Linked DNA regions of Chloroflexus aurantiacus J-10-fl. The protein of the gene in region 1 interacts with the protein of each later gene in a pairwise test. Links are inferred from orthologs where the notes say so. Each region holds a gene or a part of one and is shown on either strand. Other genes may lie near its edges.

Region 1 (7,822 bases):
AGGAGTTGTGGCGAGACGATCCGGTCACGCAATTGACCCAGCGTGCGGGCAGCGGCGAAGCGTGTCTCCAGATCGCAATCATGGATCGCCAGTCGGATCAGCGTTTTGACCAGAGGTTGCGGCGGTATCCCATTAATCAGGCCGAGCATACGCGCCGCAGCCGCACGCACATGCGAGGCGCTATCACTCAAACCGTCATGCAGGAGCACCAGATCTGCCGCTGTGTAGTGACCCTCTCGCACGCGCAGACGACGAATCGCTTCATAGCGACTTTGCCAGCCGGGGTCTTGCAATTGACGGCGTAACTGTTCAAAATCACCGCTCTCGAAGGTGTCGAGTTCGGCCAGCAATGTCAGCCGTAACCACTCATCACGTGAACTATTGAGGCGCTGCCGGGCGAGATGCAGCACCTGTAACGCCAGCAGGATTTCTTCGACGGTCAGGCGAAGTTCCGGGCGTGAACGTAATTCGCGCTCAATCAGATGGGCAAGCTGGTAACGCCAGCGGCTGGCACGGCGGACAATGTGATTGGCACCGGGGCCACGTGAAATCTCGGCCAGTGCCAACACAGCGGCAACCGGCTCTTCCTGGAAGGCAGCAAGAAATGGTTCAAGCGCACGCAGGGCAAGGTATCCAAGCACACTACTCACGCCGGCAATTTGTATCTCTTGCCGGGGGTTGCGGGCAAAGGTTGTGAATCGTTCGGCAACCCGCTGCCGCCATGTCTCTCGATCAAACATTGGCAGCCCCCTTTCTTCCCTGCGTCATTGTAGTAGAACGATGATATTTCTATTTTTAGTATATCATACCGTCATAGTATTGCACAGTACTTTAGTACTATTCTTTGATTGCAGAAACATTACAGACGCGATTGCTGCTGTCATATGGTAAGATATGCCGGGAAGTAAGTCTCTGTGGATGATGTATATGAATTCAACACCGGAAGATCCCGATGTTACAACCAGTATTCGCCGAGTACGTCGGGGTTGTGTCATGATGGCAATCATCGTTATTGCCATGACCATTTTTCTGATCAGCGCAACCGGCAATCTCGCGTTTTCGTTATTACTACTTGTCGCAGGAGCACTGCTGGCGCTGGCTTTCTTTGTAGTACGGTGAGGCCATTCATGTCGCCAACCTATCGTCGGGCACTACTGGCTGTGCTGGGACTGGTCTTTGTGATCATCTCCATTGTTGTTGCTTTCCAGCAACCTTTCGGTCTGTGGCACTGGCTCTGGCTGTTGCTGGCCGGGTTGTGCCTGTTTGCGATCCGTCGGCAATCGTAACTGCTTGTTCACCTGTCCAACGCTCTGTTTCTGTTGCATCACGTCCATCTGGCCTGACGACGACGTGTGGTTCCCGCCCTTCCGGTTAAGACCCCGGCAGGGCGTGCCGTGATTCCCATCTGCTTGCTACACCGCCTTCACCACAATATTTCCCCATCCCCGCGACATCGACAACCAGCTACGGTAGCGCGCGCTGAACCGTCATGGTTTACAAACACCTTACAATTGTTGACAAGCCTATTCGCAAGCTACCGCTGATATGTTATAATCAGAACCGAAAGCGTGCGCCTGATAACCTGATATTATGTTGATATAATACCAAAAAACCGACACCACATCTGTTCTTTCGGACAAATGTTTCAGGCTTAGATCGCCTTTCTGCCTTCGTCCAACTGTGTTAAGTGTAAATTGTTTTGAAAGACGAGTACGCCATGCACGACTTTGTTCATCTGCATGTCCACTCTGAATACAGCCTGCTCGATGGCTATGCCACAACGAAAGGCATTACCCAGCGTGCTGCCGAATTGGGGATGGACAGTATCGCCCTGACCGATCACGGGGTGATGTACGGCGCGATGGAGTTCTACGAGGCGGCGAAAAAGGCCGGTATCCGCCCGATTATCGGTGTCGAAGCCTACATGGCCCCCGGCTCACTGAGCGACCCGATGACAAAAGGGGCAAAAAACTATTTTCATTTGCTGTTGCTGGCCCAAAATGAGGTGGGATACCGTAATCTGGTGAAACTCACCACGCGCGCCCATCTTGACGGGATGGGAAAGGGTGTGTTTGCCCGCCCCCGTATCGACCGGCAATTGCTGGAAGCGCATCACGAAGGCCTGATCGTTACCTCGGCCTGTCTGGCTGGCGAGGTGTTGCACTATCTGAAAGCGGGAGACCGTCGTGCAGCCGTTGAAACCGCCGCATATTACCGTGACCTGCTCGGCCCCGACCGTTACTATCTTGAGTTGCAACTGCATGACAATACCCCTGAACTCGAGCCGCTGAACGATGAGTTAGTGAAGATCGGGCGCGAACTGGGTATTCCACTGGTAGCCACCAGTGACGCGCATTTCGTCCGTCCAGAAGATAAAGCAACCCAGCACAAGATTATGGCGATGGGGATGAATATGACCTACGCCGAGTTTTGTGCTCGTGAATACGCGATGGACGAGAGCTACCATATCTTGTCGGGCGAGCAGATGTGGGAGCGGTTTAAACGCTACGGTACTGAACCGCTGGAAAACACTCGTCGCATCGCCGATATGTGCCGGTTGAAGCTGGAGTTTGGACGGGTTCAGTTGCCGGTCTTTGAGTTACCGCCGGGCCACGATGCCGCCTCATATCTACGCCTCGTGTGTGAAGAGGGTTTGATGCGCCGGTTCAATGGTCAGCCACCTGCTGAGTATATGAATCGGTTGGCGTATGAACTGGATGTGATTAATCAAACCGGCTTCCCTGATTACATGTTGATCGTATGGGATTACGTGAAATTTGCCCGTTCACGCGGTATCCCCTGTCTGCCGCGTGGATCTGCCGGTGCATCGCTCGTGCTCTACGCCCTCGGCATCACCGATGTCGATCCGGTCAAGAATAAGCTGCTCTTCGAGCGTTTCCTCTCGCCCGAACGTCTGGAAATGCCCGATATTGACACCGATTTCGCCGACTCGCGCCGCCAGGAGATTCTTGACTATATCGCCGATAAGTACGGGCGGGAGAATGTTGCGCAGATTATTACCTACGGTACGCTCGGGGCCAAAGCGGCCATTCGCGATATGGGCCGTGTGCTCGGTCTCGATCCCGGTGAGGTAGATCGGGTCGCCAAACTGATTCCAGCGTTACCGGTTGGCACCACCATCGCCCAGGCCCTTGAGCGCGTCCCAGAGTTGAAGCAGATCTACGAAACCCAGCCCCACCTGCGCGAACTGATCGATGAGGCACAGAAGGTTGAAGGCCGGATGCGGTCAGTTGGCACGCATGCCTGTGGCGTGGTGGTCAGTCGAACACCGCTGGCCGAGCTGGTGCCCCTGCAACGCACGACCAAAGACGAGAATGCGTTGATGGCTGCGTTTGAAGGGCCGACCCTGGCCAAGATGGGTCTGCTGAAGATGGATATTCTCGGTCTAACCAACCTTTCCGTGGTGGCCGAGGCCCTCAAGTATATCGAGCAGACGACTGGCCGGCGGATGTGGCTTGATGAAATTCCACTTGATGATCCAAAGGTTTTTGAGGCATTAGGACGAGGCGAAACGAAGAATGTCTTCCAACTAGAATCGGCGGGAATGACGCGCTACCTGATGCAATTGAAGCCAACCCGCGTTGAAGACCTCTACGCCATGGTGGCGCTCTATCGCCCCGGCCCACTTGAGCAGATTCCAGTCTATATTCAGAACAAAAATAATCCATCCCAGATCCGCTATCTCCACCCCGTGCTCGAACCGATCCTGTCCGACACCTACGGTGTGATCGTCTATCAGGAGCAGATTATGCAACTGTTGCAGACGGTCGCCGATTATACGCTCGGTCAGGCCTATATCGTTATCAAGGCGATCAGCAAGAAGAATCGCGAACTGATGGCCGAAAATGAGGCTATTTTCAAGCAAGGGTGCCAGCGCAAAGGCATTAGTAAGGAGATTGCCGATCAGCTCTGGGAGTTGATCTTGCCGTTCGCCGGCTATTCGTTTAACCGACCGCACGCCACGCTCTACGGTTTGCTCAGTTATCAGACCGCCTGGCTAAAGGTGAATTATCCGGTCGAGTATATGACCGCTGTGCTGACCGGTGCGGGTGGCGTAATTGAAGATGTGACGAAGGCGGCACTCGAAGCACGGCGTCTGGGTGTGGCAGTACTGCCCCCTGATGTCAACCGCTCGCACAAGGGCTTCACTATCGAACCACTTGCCCAACCGTTGCCGCCGGGCGTAACCCACCAACGCGGTATTCGCTTTGGCTTGATGGCAATCAAGAATGTCGGCGAAGGGCCAGTAGAAGCGATCATTGCTGCACGCGAGGCAGGTGGCCCCTTCCAATCGCTGGAAGACCTCTGTGCGCGCGTTGATCGCCACGCGCTGAACAAGCGTACCCTGGAAAGCCTGATCAAAGCCGGTGCACTCGACTCGCTCCCTGGCACGCGCCGCCAGAAGCTGGCAATCCTCGATCAGGCCGTCAGCGCCGGGATCGAAGCCCAGAAGGCGCGTGAAATCGGCCAGAGTAGCCTGTTTGATATCTTTGGTGAAGCAACCACCGCCAATCCGGTGGTGGCCCGTATTCCGTTGCCGCTGATCGTCGAGAGTCCTGCCGATCAGAAAGAGGTGCTGCTCTGGGAAAAGGAGCTGCTCGGATTGAATATTTCCGATGATCCCATCGCTAAGGCCCTCGAAGGTGTCGATCTCAGCGGTGCTACCGAACTTGGTTCGATTGATGCTGAACATATCGGAGAGACGCTCACCTTCGTGGGAGTGCTGAGTGGGGTGCGTCGGATTGCGACAAAGAAGGGCGAGACGATGCTGGTCGCCAATCTTGAAGATTTGACCGGCAGCATCGAGATAGTGGTCTTTCCAAAGGTGCTGGCGAAGTACGCCGATCTATTACAAAATGACGCTGTAGTGCGGATTACGGCAAAGGTTGATAACCGTCGTGATACACCCCAACTGGTAGTCGATCACGTGGAAACGCCCGCGTCAGTAGATCAGACAACAAGCGCCCAACCGCTTGAAATGGATCTGGAAGGGGTAAGCGATGATCTGAACGGCGAAGGCGGTGTGGAATTGCCGGCGCCACCGGTATCGCCAGCACCAGCACCAACTCCTACCCCGGCTCCGGCATCTCCGCCGCCGGTCAGACCGCCGGTTGTGCGCACCCGCCAGCCGGTCAAGCTCGCCAGTAATGGGAATGGTCATGGCGGTCACCATGCACCAGAACCGCCACGGGTTGACGGGCCGCCGGCGCGTAATCTACGCATCTACCTGCCGCGTAGCCACGATTTTGATGCCGATATTGCATTGATGCAGCATGTCCACACGATTCTGAGCAGCAGTCATGGTAATGACCAGGTCACACTGTATCTGCCAAATGGGGTGGGCATGGTCGTCTTACAGTCGCAGCATACCATTACCCTCTCCGATGCCCTGGTTGCCGAACTGAAGCAGGTGCTTGGCCCTGACCGGGTGCTGGCGATGTAAGCACGGTGAGGGTAAGCATTCGCGGTTGGGTGGTTGACGCGGAAATTAGGAAATTGAGTAGGGAGCACGGTATACGGCATGCCGTGCCCCCTACTTTGTACTGTCACATCAGGTTGCGCTGTCGTATCTACATCCCGCTCCCAGCGGGCGGACTGGAGCAGGGGCGTGTCACATAGCACCGCTGGGAGCTGTGAACACGTGACATACCATACTAGAACTTAAAAGCTGTGCTGTCGATCTCCCAGACTGTCGCACAGACGCATGAACGCTTGCCAATCACCACGACAGCCTACCCTGCGCCCAACCCGTTGGTATGGGCTTTTCATTACCCATAATTCTGTAGTCACCCGCTGCATTCTTCATCAGGGACTATCCCAGCGTGCACTCCTCCGGACATCACCGCTCGGCACCAGCCCTGTCGTGATGCCGAAGCTATTCGGTTTATCCGCCCGTCGCCGCAGGGATCACCAACGATAACCAGATGGACACCGTGGTGACGGACGGGGGTGTCTTGCCAGGTGGGGTAGGACTGGGTGCTTCCCAGACGGACGCTCATCCCCGCGGTGGGCGCTGCTGCACCCTGATCGGGCATCACCGGGTGCCCGCCGGCGACCATTGGCGTCCTGGGGATGGCGTCAGCATCCCGCACCGGCATTGGCAGGGGCGCACGGCCGTGCGCCCCTACCGGGCACGGTCAGGGCGATCCCTGCTAGCCCGTGACACGACCGATGCACCATACTGGCTACCTGGCAACATATGGGTAATTGCATAGGTTGGTATGGGGGAGAGCAGCTTCGTTCGTGTCATCATAGACTGGATTGATTGCCTTGCCTGCGCATCATGCGCGTCTCGCGTCGTTTGGAGTAGGGGCACGGCATGCCGTGCCCCTACGACTCCCGGCGTACCAGGTAAGTAAGACGCAGGTGTCGCCCCTACGGGCGTCCAGCGGTGCATCGTTCAGGTGCAGTATCGGGGTCATCGTTGACTGATGTGTCACGACCAGATTTGATATCATCCAGTTCTGAAGCGGATTCTGGTCACAACAATTTGAGAGTGCTACAATACGTAAAATAACCGCTAGCGGAGAGATTGCTATGACAACACAACGTGTTCGTGGTTGCTGCCCGCATGATTGCCCCGATACCTGTGCCACCATAACGGAAGTGCGTGATGGACGGGCAGTCGCGTTTTATGCCGATCCTGAACATCCGATCACCCAGGGCTGGCTGTGTGCCAAAGTCCGTCCGTACCTCGAACGAGTGTACAGTCCTGATCGGCTGCTCTACCCACTCCGTCGGGTAGGACCAAAAGGCAGCGGACGCTGGGAACGGATAAGCTGGGACGAAGCGATCACTACCATCGCAGAGCGCTGGCAGGCAATTATCGCCGAATACGGTGCTGCTGCGATCCTGCCCTATTCGTACAGCGGCACGCTGGGTTTGCTGCAAACGGCGATTGTTGATGCCCGCTTGTGGAACCGGATGGGAGCCAGCGGTCTGGATCGAACGATCTGCTGTGCTGCTGCCCACGCTGCTGTCTATGCCACGCTCGGTGCCCGCCGCAGTCCTGACTACGACGACCTGCGGCACAGCCGGCTCATAATCCTTTGGGGACATAATCCGGCCAGTGCCGGCCCTCACGCAATGCCGTTTATCCGTCAGGCACAGCGTGCCGGTGCCTATGTGGTGGTGATCGATCCACGACGGACGGCTACCGCTCGCTCTGCCGATCTCCATCTGGCGATCAGGCCGGCAACCGATGGGGCGCTGGCCTTGGGCATGATGAATGTCATCTTCGCTGAAAACCTGCACGATGAGGCATGGTTAGAAGCGCATACGGTTGGCTGGCGTGAATTGCGCGCGCGGGCTGCCGAATATGATCCCGAACGGGTAGCAACCATTACCGGACTGCCGGTATCAACCATCATTGAACTGGCCCGTCGCTATGCAACCACCAAACCGGCTATCATTAAAACAGCCGACGGTATTCAACGCCATCAGAATGGTGGTCAGACCTTCCGGGCACTCCTTTGCCTGCCGGCGGTTGTGGGACAGTACGGTGTGCGTGGCGGTGGCCTGGCCTATTCCACCGGCGGTTATGCAACGTGGGATGCGGAAGCCGTTGGTCATGCCTCTGAATGCCCACCAGTACCGCGGACTGTCAATATGAACCGTCTTGGCGCGGCTCTCACCGGCGAAGTAACCGATCCGCCGATCATGTCCCTCTTTGTCTACTGCGCTAACCCTCTCGCTTCATCACCCAATGCCGGCCTCATCGAACAGGGGTTGCGGCGTGAAGACCTCTTTACCGTCGTCCACGAACTCTTTATGACCGATACGGCCCGCTACGCCGATATTG
Region 2 (6,415 bases), 1.2 Mb from region 1 along the record:
CATTGGGCCTCACAATTACGTAAAAGTGATTGTACGACGATATTGTAATGGTTTGTAGCACAGTTTGCCAGGAGGGGCAGTTATCTGGTGTCGCCGGTTATGTCGAAACGGTATTCTACATCCTCACAGAAAGTGTGAACGCCTGAGTCGGATCACCCTCGTCAGGTGTGCGGAACGATCAGGTTCCAGCCATCTACCAACACTGACGGTCATCGCTCTCTTCAGATATTACTCTGTCATAAAGATAGCTCTCTCTATCTCCTTATGCTACAATCATCCCTCGATACCGCTTTTGCACATTGAGGAGTTCGCCATGTCGCAAGCCCCGGCACGGGTAGGACTGACCGATACCCGCTATTTTATGCCGTTATCCCGGCTTGGTGCCGTCCAGTCCATTGAACGAGGCATTCTTGCCGCACTCGACCATGAGTGGCTACGGGTGGAATGGATTCGCGAAGATATTGTGCGTTTGAAGATCAGTCGTGGCGGTCATTTTGATGAGCATCCGTCGTATGCCGTCTGCGTTGATCTGAATCATGCGCCGATACCGCCATTTACCGTCGCCGAAACGACGACATCGCTGGTGTTGCGCAGTGCGCGGCTGGAGGTGATCATCGGTCGTGATCCGTTTACGATTACGATCCGGCGGAGCGATGGTAGTTCGGTGATGACCACCGCAACCGGACCTGATGGGCGGCCATGGGCGTATGCAACGCTCAATGATGCCTTCGCGTTTCATCGAGTTTGTGCCCGTGATGATGCCTTTCTCGGTTTGGGTGAGAAGACCGGACGCCTGAATCGGAAAGGGCGGGATTTTATCTTGTGGAATAACGATGTACTGAGTCCGCATGGTGAAGCCGAATTCGCCGTCGGTCGTGATCCCGCCGATCCGCGCACGAAGAATACCAGCACGGAGTTCGATCCCTATTACATCTCAATTCCGTTTTTCTACCATCTCGATCAGACGGGGAATGCTGCCGGTTTTTTTCTTGACAATCCATACCGGGTGCATGTCGATTTTTCGCCTGCCGAGACCTACGGCATCTGTGCGTTGGGTGGTCAATACACAGAGTATGTGCTGGCCGGGCCACGGATTGCCGATATTCTCGAAGGATTCACCTGGTTAACCGGTCGGCTGGCGCCGCCACCAATCTGGGCGCTTGGCTACCATCAATGTCGCTGGCACCGCTATAGTCAGGCTGACATCCTGACTCTCGCAGCCCGACATCGTGAACGACGCATCCCGTGCGATACACTCTGGCTCGATATCGAGCATATGGATGGCTATCGCGTATTCACCTGGAATCACGAATTGTTCCCCGATCCGACAGCCCTCGCTCGCCAGTTGTACGAACAGGGCTTTCGCCTGATCACAATTGTCGATCCCGGCGTGAAGGTCGATCCCGATTTTGCGTTATTCCGCGAGGGGGTGGCGCACGATCTGTTCTGTCGAGCGGCCAGTGGTGAGTTGTACATCGGGCAGGTCTGGCCCGGTCGCACGGCGTTCCCTGATTTTGTGAAACCGGAAGCACGTACCTGGTGGGGCGAGCAGAATGCACGTCACGCGCAGTTGGGCATTGCCGGTATCTGGAATGACATGAACGAACCGGCAACCGGTGATATTCCGCCGTATGCGATGCGCTTCAACGGTGGCCGCGAACCGCACGAACGCTATCACAATCAGTACGCATTGTTGATGGCGATGGCGACGGTGGAAGGATTACACACTGCCTTCCCCAACCAGCGCACGTTTGTGCTGTCACGGGCCGGCTTTGCCGGGATTCAACGGTATGCCGCTAACTGGATGGGTGACAATTGTGCGCGTTGGGATCATCTCTGGATGAGTATGCCGATGGCCATGGGGACAGCGCTATCCGGGCAGGCATTTATCGGCGCTGATATTGGCGGGTTTGCCGGTGACACCCAACCCGAACTTTTTGCCCGCTGGATGCAGTGTGCCGCGTTGACGCCATTCTGTCGCAATCACAGCGCCTACGGCCACATCGATCAGTATGTCTGGTCGTTTGGGCCGGCTATCGAGCAGATTGCCCGCAACGCGATTGAATTACGCTATCGCCTCATGCCCTATCTGGTCACGGCCTTCATGCGAACCGTGGAAACCGGTGAACCGGTACAGCAACCGCTGGTCTTCGCCTATCAATACGACCGCTTAACTCTCGAGATAGACGATCAATTTCTGGTAGGGCGCGACCTGCTGGCTGCGCCGGTGTATACACCGGGCACGACGTCCCGACAGCTCTACCTGCCCGCCGGTGAGTGGTACGATTGGCATACCGACACGCGGTACGCCGGTGAGCAATTTGTGGTGATACCGGCACCGCTCGACCGCCTACCCCTCTTCGCCCGTGGCGGGGCCGTTATTCCACTCTGGCCGGATGCACCGGCTTCAACAATGGGCTACTACCCGGAAACCATCGAGTTACACCTCTTCATTCCAACGCACGATGGTGTCTACACCGCAGAGTTACACGAGGACGATGGGTTGACCCTGGCGTTTCAACAGGGTGCATATTACCGTACCCTGTTCCGGGTCGAACGCCGTGGTCAGGAACTCACGATCAGCGGTTCGACGCGCGGTGATGGTTTTGCTGAATGTGCCCGTACATCCTTCACCCTTGTCGTTCACGGGGCAACCCCGGCGATGGCGGTGGTGAATGGAACACCCCAGGCGTTCGTGAATGGCCGAACGACATTTACCAATCGCGGCGAAGCGTTTGTCGTCTCGTTCACGGTGTGATGCGGTGTAGAGACAGCGAGAGCGCACTTCTGATCCTCTTCTCCCGCTGAGCAGCGCGGGAGAGGGGCCGGGGGTGAGGGTGTTCTCCCACCCTCCCGGCCTCCCCTCGTCGGGGGAGTGGGGAGTAGGGAGGGGCGTGCGCCATCATGGTTCCCGATCACCTCAATCCCAACCCCTCACCTCACCCCCCAGTCCCCGCTCTTCTCCCACCCAGGGAGAGGAGCGGGAGAATGATGACGGGCGTGCTCTCCAGCCGGAAGCTGGGAGCGCGCGCCTCCGGCGCGCATGGTGCCGGTACCATTCCCTTACACGCCAGCCATGCACATGCTCACCATATGGAGGGTAGCAGCCATCCTGCCGCGCCAACTGCGCTCATCGCTCCACCGCTGAGGAATCGGTTAGCCTGCCAGGCGCTGGTGGCGGGCCGTGCCCTCCAGCCCCCGCTATGCATTACCCACAACTCGGATACTGCATCGCTCGCGTACCGGAGCGGATCGGGGGAGATGGTGCAGGCATTCCCCGGCCCCCAGCGGGCAATGCATTACCCATAACTCGTGTGCGGGAGCGGGGGTGATAGCCGGCGAGTCGGCGGGTTAAAACCTCTTCGGGGCTGGCCTGACGGCGGGGATGGTGATCCTTTGCCCCTGCGGGGCTTGCACGCTGTCAGGCAGGGCTTCAGCCCGCACGGCTGGCCTGCCGGCGGGGAGCAGGACGCTGCGGGACACATGACCACCTGGTATGCCTGATGAACGATGTGCTATGAGGGGTCGTACCGGCTGTTAGGTGACATGTGGGTAATGCGTAGGGGGCGGGTGGGGATGTGCGGCTCGCGCTCCCAGAACCAGTCTATCGCGCTCTACCAGCTAACGAGGGAATCAAAAAGGGCAGGTGTTCTACCTGCCCTTTCTGCCGACTCTTTACGCTTCCTCGTGCTTTTCGACAATCTGCACCTTGTTGCTGGTTGGTGGTGTGGTTGGCCGCCGATTCCAGCTCAGGAGTTGCCCCAGCAAAGCCCACATCCGCTGTTCCACCTCGGCTTCGCGACCGCGCAGCAACAGGCTGACGCCACCCAACAGCAGAATGCCCGGCCACAGCAGTTTGAACAGCGACAGCAACGCTAAACCAACACCCCACAAGAGCGCCTGCACCGCTTCATCGGTGCGGCCCAGGTTGCGTTGACGGCGGTAAATGGCGATGCCACCCCCGGCCAGCAGCGCAATCGGAACCAGCCACCAGAGCTTGAAAATTGTCACCACGCCGAGGGTGATTAAAAGAATCCCAATCAGGCGGGTTTGATCGTTCTGTAGCGACATGTGTTTCCTCCTTCAACACCAGGCCATTGCACTTCTGCGGCTATGACGTAGTCTTCTTCGCAAAAGTTGCAGTACTCTGTGGTACCATTAGTAAAGATGCAGGGTTACACTGTAATACGGGCACGCTGTACCTGTAACTTCTTCCAGGGGTGCACGATGACACTATCACTCAGCGCCGAGCGGGTTCGTCAGTTTGGTACCACGATTTTTGCCGAAATCAGTGCGCTTGCCGTGCAATGTGGTGCCGTGAATCTGGGCCAGGGTTTTCCTGATTTCGCCGGGCCGGAATGGGTGAAGCAGGCTGCGATAGAGGCGATCACCGCCGATGCCAACCAGTATGCACCCTACATCGGTGTGCCGCGTCTGCGAGAGGCGATTGCGGCAACCTGGCAGGCCCAGGGCTGGCGGACAGTCGATCCGGTGACTGAAGTGACCGTCACCAGTGGCGCAACTGAGGCATTGTTCGGCGCAGTGCAGGCACTGGTAAATCCCGGCGATGAGGTTATCCTGTTCGAGCCGTTTTATGATGCGTATTTGCCCGATGTGACGATGGCCGGCGGTATTCCCCGTTTTGTCCGCCTCCATCCCCCCGGCGATGGTCATGCAACGTGGTGGTTCGATCCGGCAGAGTTGCAGGCCGCTTTCTCGCCGCGTACCCGTCTGCTGATGCTGAATACACCCCACAATCCAACCGGTAAGGTATTTCGCCGGGACGAGCTGGAGCAGATCGCCGATCTGTGCCAGACTTACGACGTGATCGTGATTTCTGATGAGGTATACGACCAACTGGTCTTTGCCGGCGCAACCCATATACCCATCGCGACGCTGCCAGGCATGTGGGAACGGACATTGACCATTAACAGTCTGGGCAAGACCTTCAGCCTCACCGGTTGGAAAATCGGGTACGCAGTTGGTCCAGCCAGCCTCAACGCCGCCCTGCGCGCCGCGCACCAGTGGATTACCTTTGCGACCGCGACTCCATTGCAATTTGCCGCCGCGGCTGCCCTGGAAGGAGCTTTGCATAACGGCTATTATGAACAGTTTCGCGCTGAATATACAGCTCGTTATCGTCTGCTGGAAGAGATTCTGGTCAGTGTCGGCTTTCCAGTCCTGCCAACCGAAGGCAGCTATTTCCTGATGGCCGACATTACCCCCACCGGCTTTCACGACGATGTCACGTTCTGTCGCTACCTGACGCAGGAGGTTGGCGTTGCTGCTATTCCCCCTTCTGCTTTTTACGCCCGGCAGCACGATTTGCCGCTGCTGGCCCGTTTCTGTTTTGCCAAGCGTCCTGAGACGCTGCGCGCCGCCCAACAACGGTTGTTGGCCTGGCGACAGCGCAGTTGAGAAAGAGAGAGATGTCATGGAAACCCGTCTCCAAGAACTTCGTGCTCGCCTCCAGGAGATTGACGATCTGAACAGTGCTGCTGCTGTACTGGGTTGGGATCAGAGCACATATATGCCACCCGGTGGTGCAGCCGCCCGTGCCCGTCAGCTCGCGACCCTCTCGCGTCTGGCCCACATGAAGAGCACCGATCCCGAATTGGGCCGGTTACTGGCCGAATTGATGCCCTACGCCGAGCAATTGCCGTATGAACATCCTGATGCGGCCTTAATTCGGGTTGCCCAGCGCAACTACGAGCGCATGACTCGCCTGCCCACCGATCTGGTGAGCGAGATTGCCGCCCATACGGCGGCCAGCTATCACGCCTGGACCCAGGCCCGCCCGGCGAACGATTTTGCCACCATGCTGCCGTACCTCGAACGCACCCTCGAACTGAGTCGGAGGGTTGCCGATTGTTTTCCCGGCTACGAGCATCCGGCTGATCCGCTGATCGACTTTAGCGACTATGGCATGCGGGCGTCGGTGATTCGTGATCTGTTTGCCCGTCTGCGCGCCGGCCTGACCCCCATCATTCGGGCGATTGTTGCCCAGCCCCCCATCGATGATTCCTGTCTGCGCCAGTATTACCCGCGCAACGACCAGCTTGCGTTTGGTGAGCAGATTATTCGGCGCTTCGGCTACGATTTCGAGCGTGGGCGGCAGGATTTGACTCATCACCCCTTTGCCACCAAGTTCTCGGTCGGCGATGTCCGCATCACAACGCGCATCAACGAGCACGATCTGGGTGATGGTCTGTTTAGCACACTTCACGAATCAGGCCACGCGATGTACGAACAGGGGATCGAACCCGCCTTTGAAGCAACACCGCTCTGCAACGGTGTTTCGGCTGGCGTACACGAAAGCCAATCGCGGCTGTGGGAAAATCTGATCGGACGTTCACGTCCATTCTGGGAGCATTTCTACCCTGAACTTCAGCAGACCTTCCCGCAGCAATTGGGG

What was found.
Region 2: the proteins of dnaE (region 1) and CAUR_RS09915 interact in binary tests that used the Escherichia coli proteins (3 or more experiments, as listed by UniProt). The link is inferred for Chloroflexus aurantiacus J-10-fl from one-to-one orthologs.

Annotation. Positions count from the first base shown.
Region 1 is NC_010175.1:1,402,292-1,410,113, forward strand. The notes cover bases 1,335-5,664. They hold dnaE (DNA polymerase III subunit alpha), read left to right. Parts: upstream 1,335-1,717; coding sequence 1,718-5,464; downstream 5,465-5,664. Also shown: CAUR_RS05310 (HEAT repeat domain-containing protein), read right to left, coding at 1-740; CAUR_RS05315 (hypothetical protein), read left to right, coding at 928-1,119; CAUR_RS20745 (hypothetical protein), read left to right, coding at 1,128-1,286; CAUR_RS05325 (molybdopterin-containing oxidoreductase family protein), read left to right, coding at 6,559-7,822. UniProt on the Escherichia coli protein: DNA polymerase III is a complex, multichain enzyme responsible for most of the replicative synthesis in bacteria. This DNA polymerase also exhibits 3' to 5' exonuclease activity. The alpha chain is the DNA polymerase catalytic subunit.
Region 2 is NC_010175.1:2,599,685-2,606,099, reverse strand. The notes cover bases 3,400-6,322. They hold CAUR_RS09915 (methionine aminotransferase), read left to right. Parts: upstream 3,400-4,227; coding sequence 4,228-5,418; downstream 5,419-6,322. Other genes in these bases: CAUR_RS09910 (carboxypeptidase M32), read left to right, coding at 5,435-6,322; CAUR_RS09920 (hypothetical protein), read right to left, coding at 3,676-4,071. Outside these bases: CAUR_RS09930 (nucleotidyltransferase substrate binding protein), read right to left, coding at 1-3; CAUR_RS09925 (glycoside hydrolase family 31 protein), read left to right, coding at 314-2,758; more of CAUR_RS09910, read left to right, coding at 6,323-6,415. UniProt on the Escherichia coli protein: Shows aminotransferase activity with methionine and histidine as substrates, and to a lesser extent also with phenylalanine.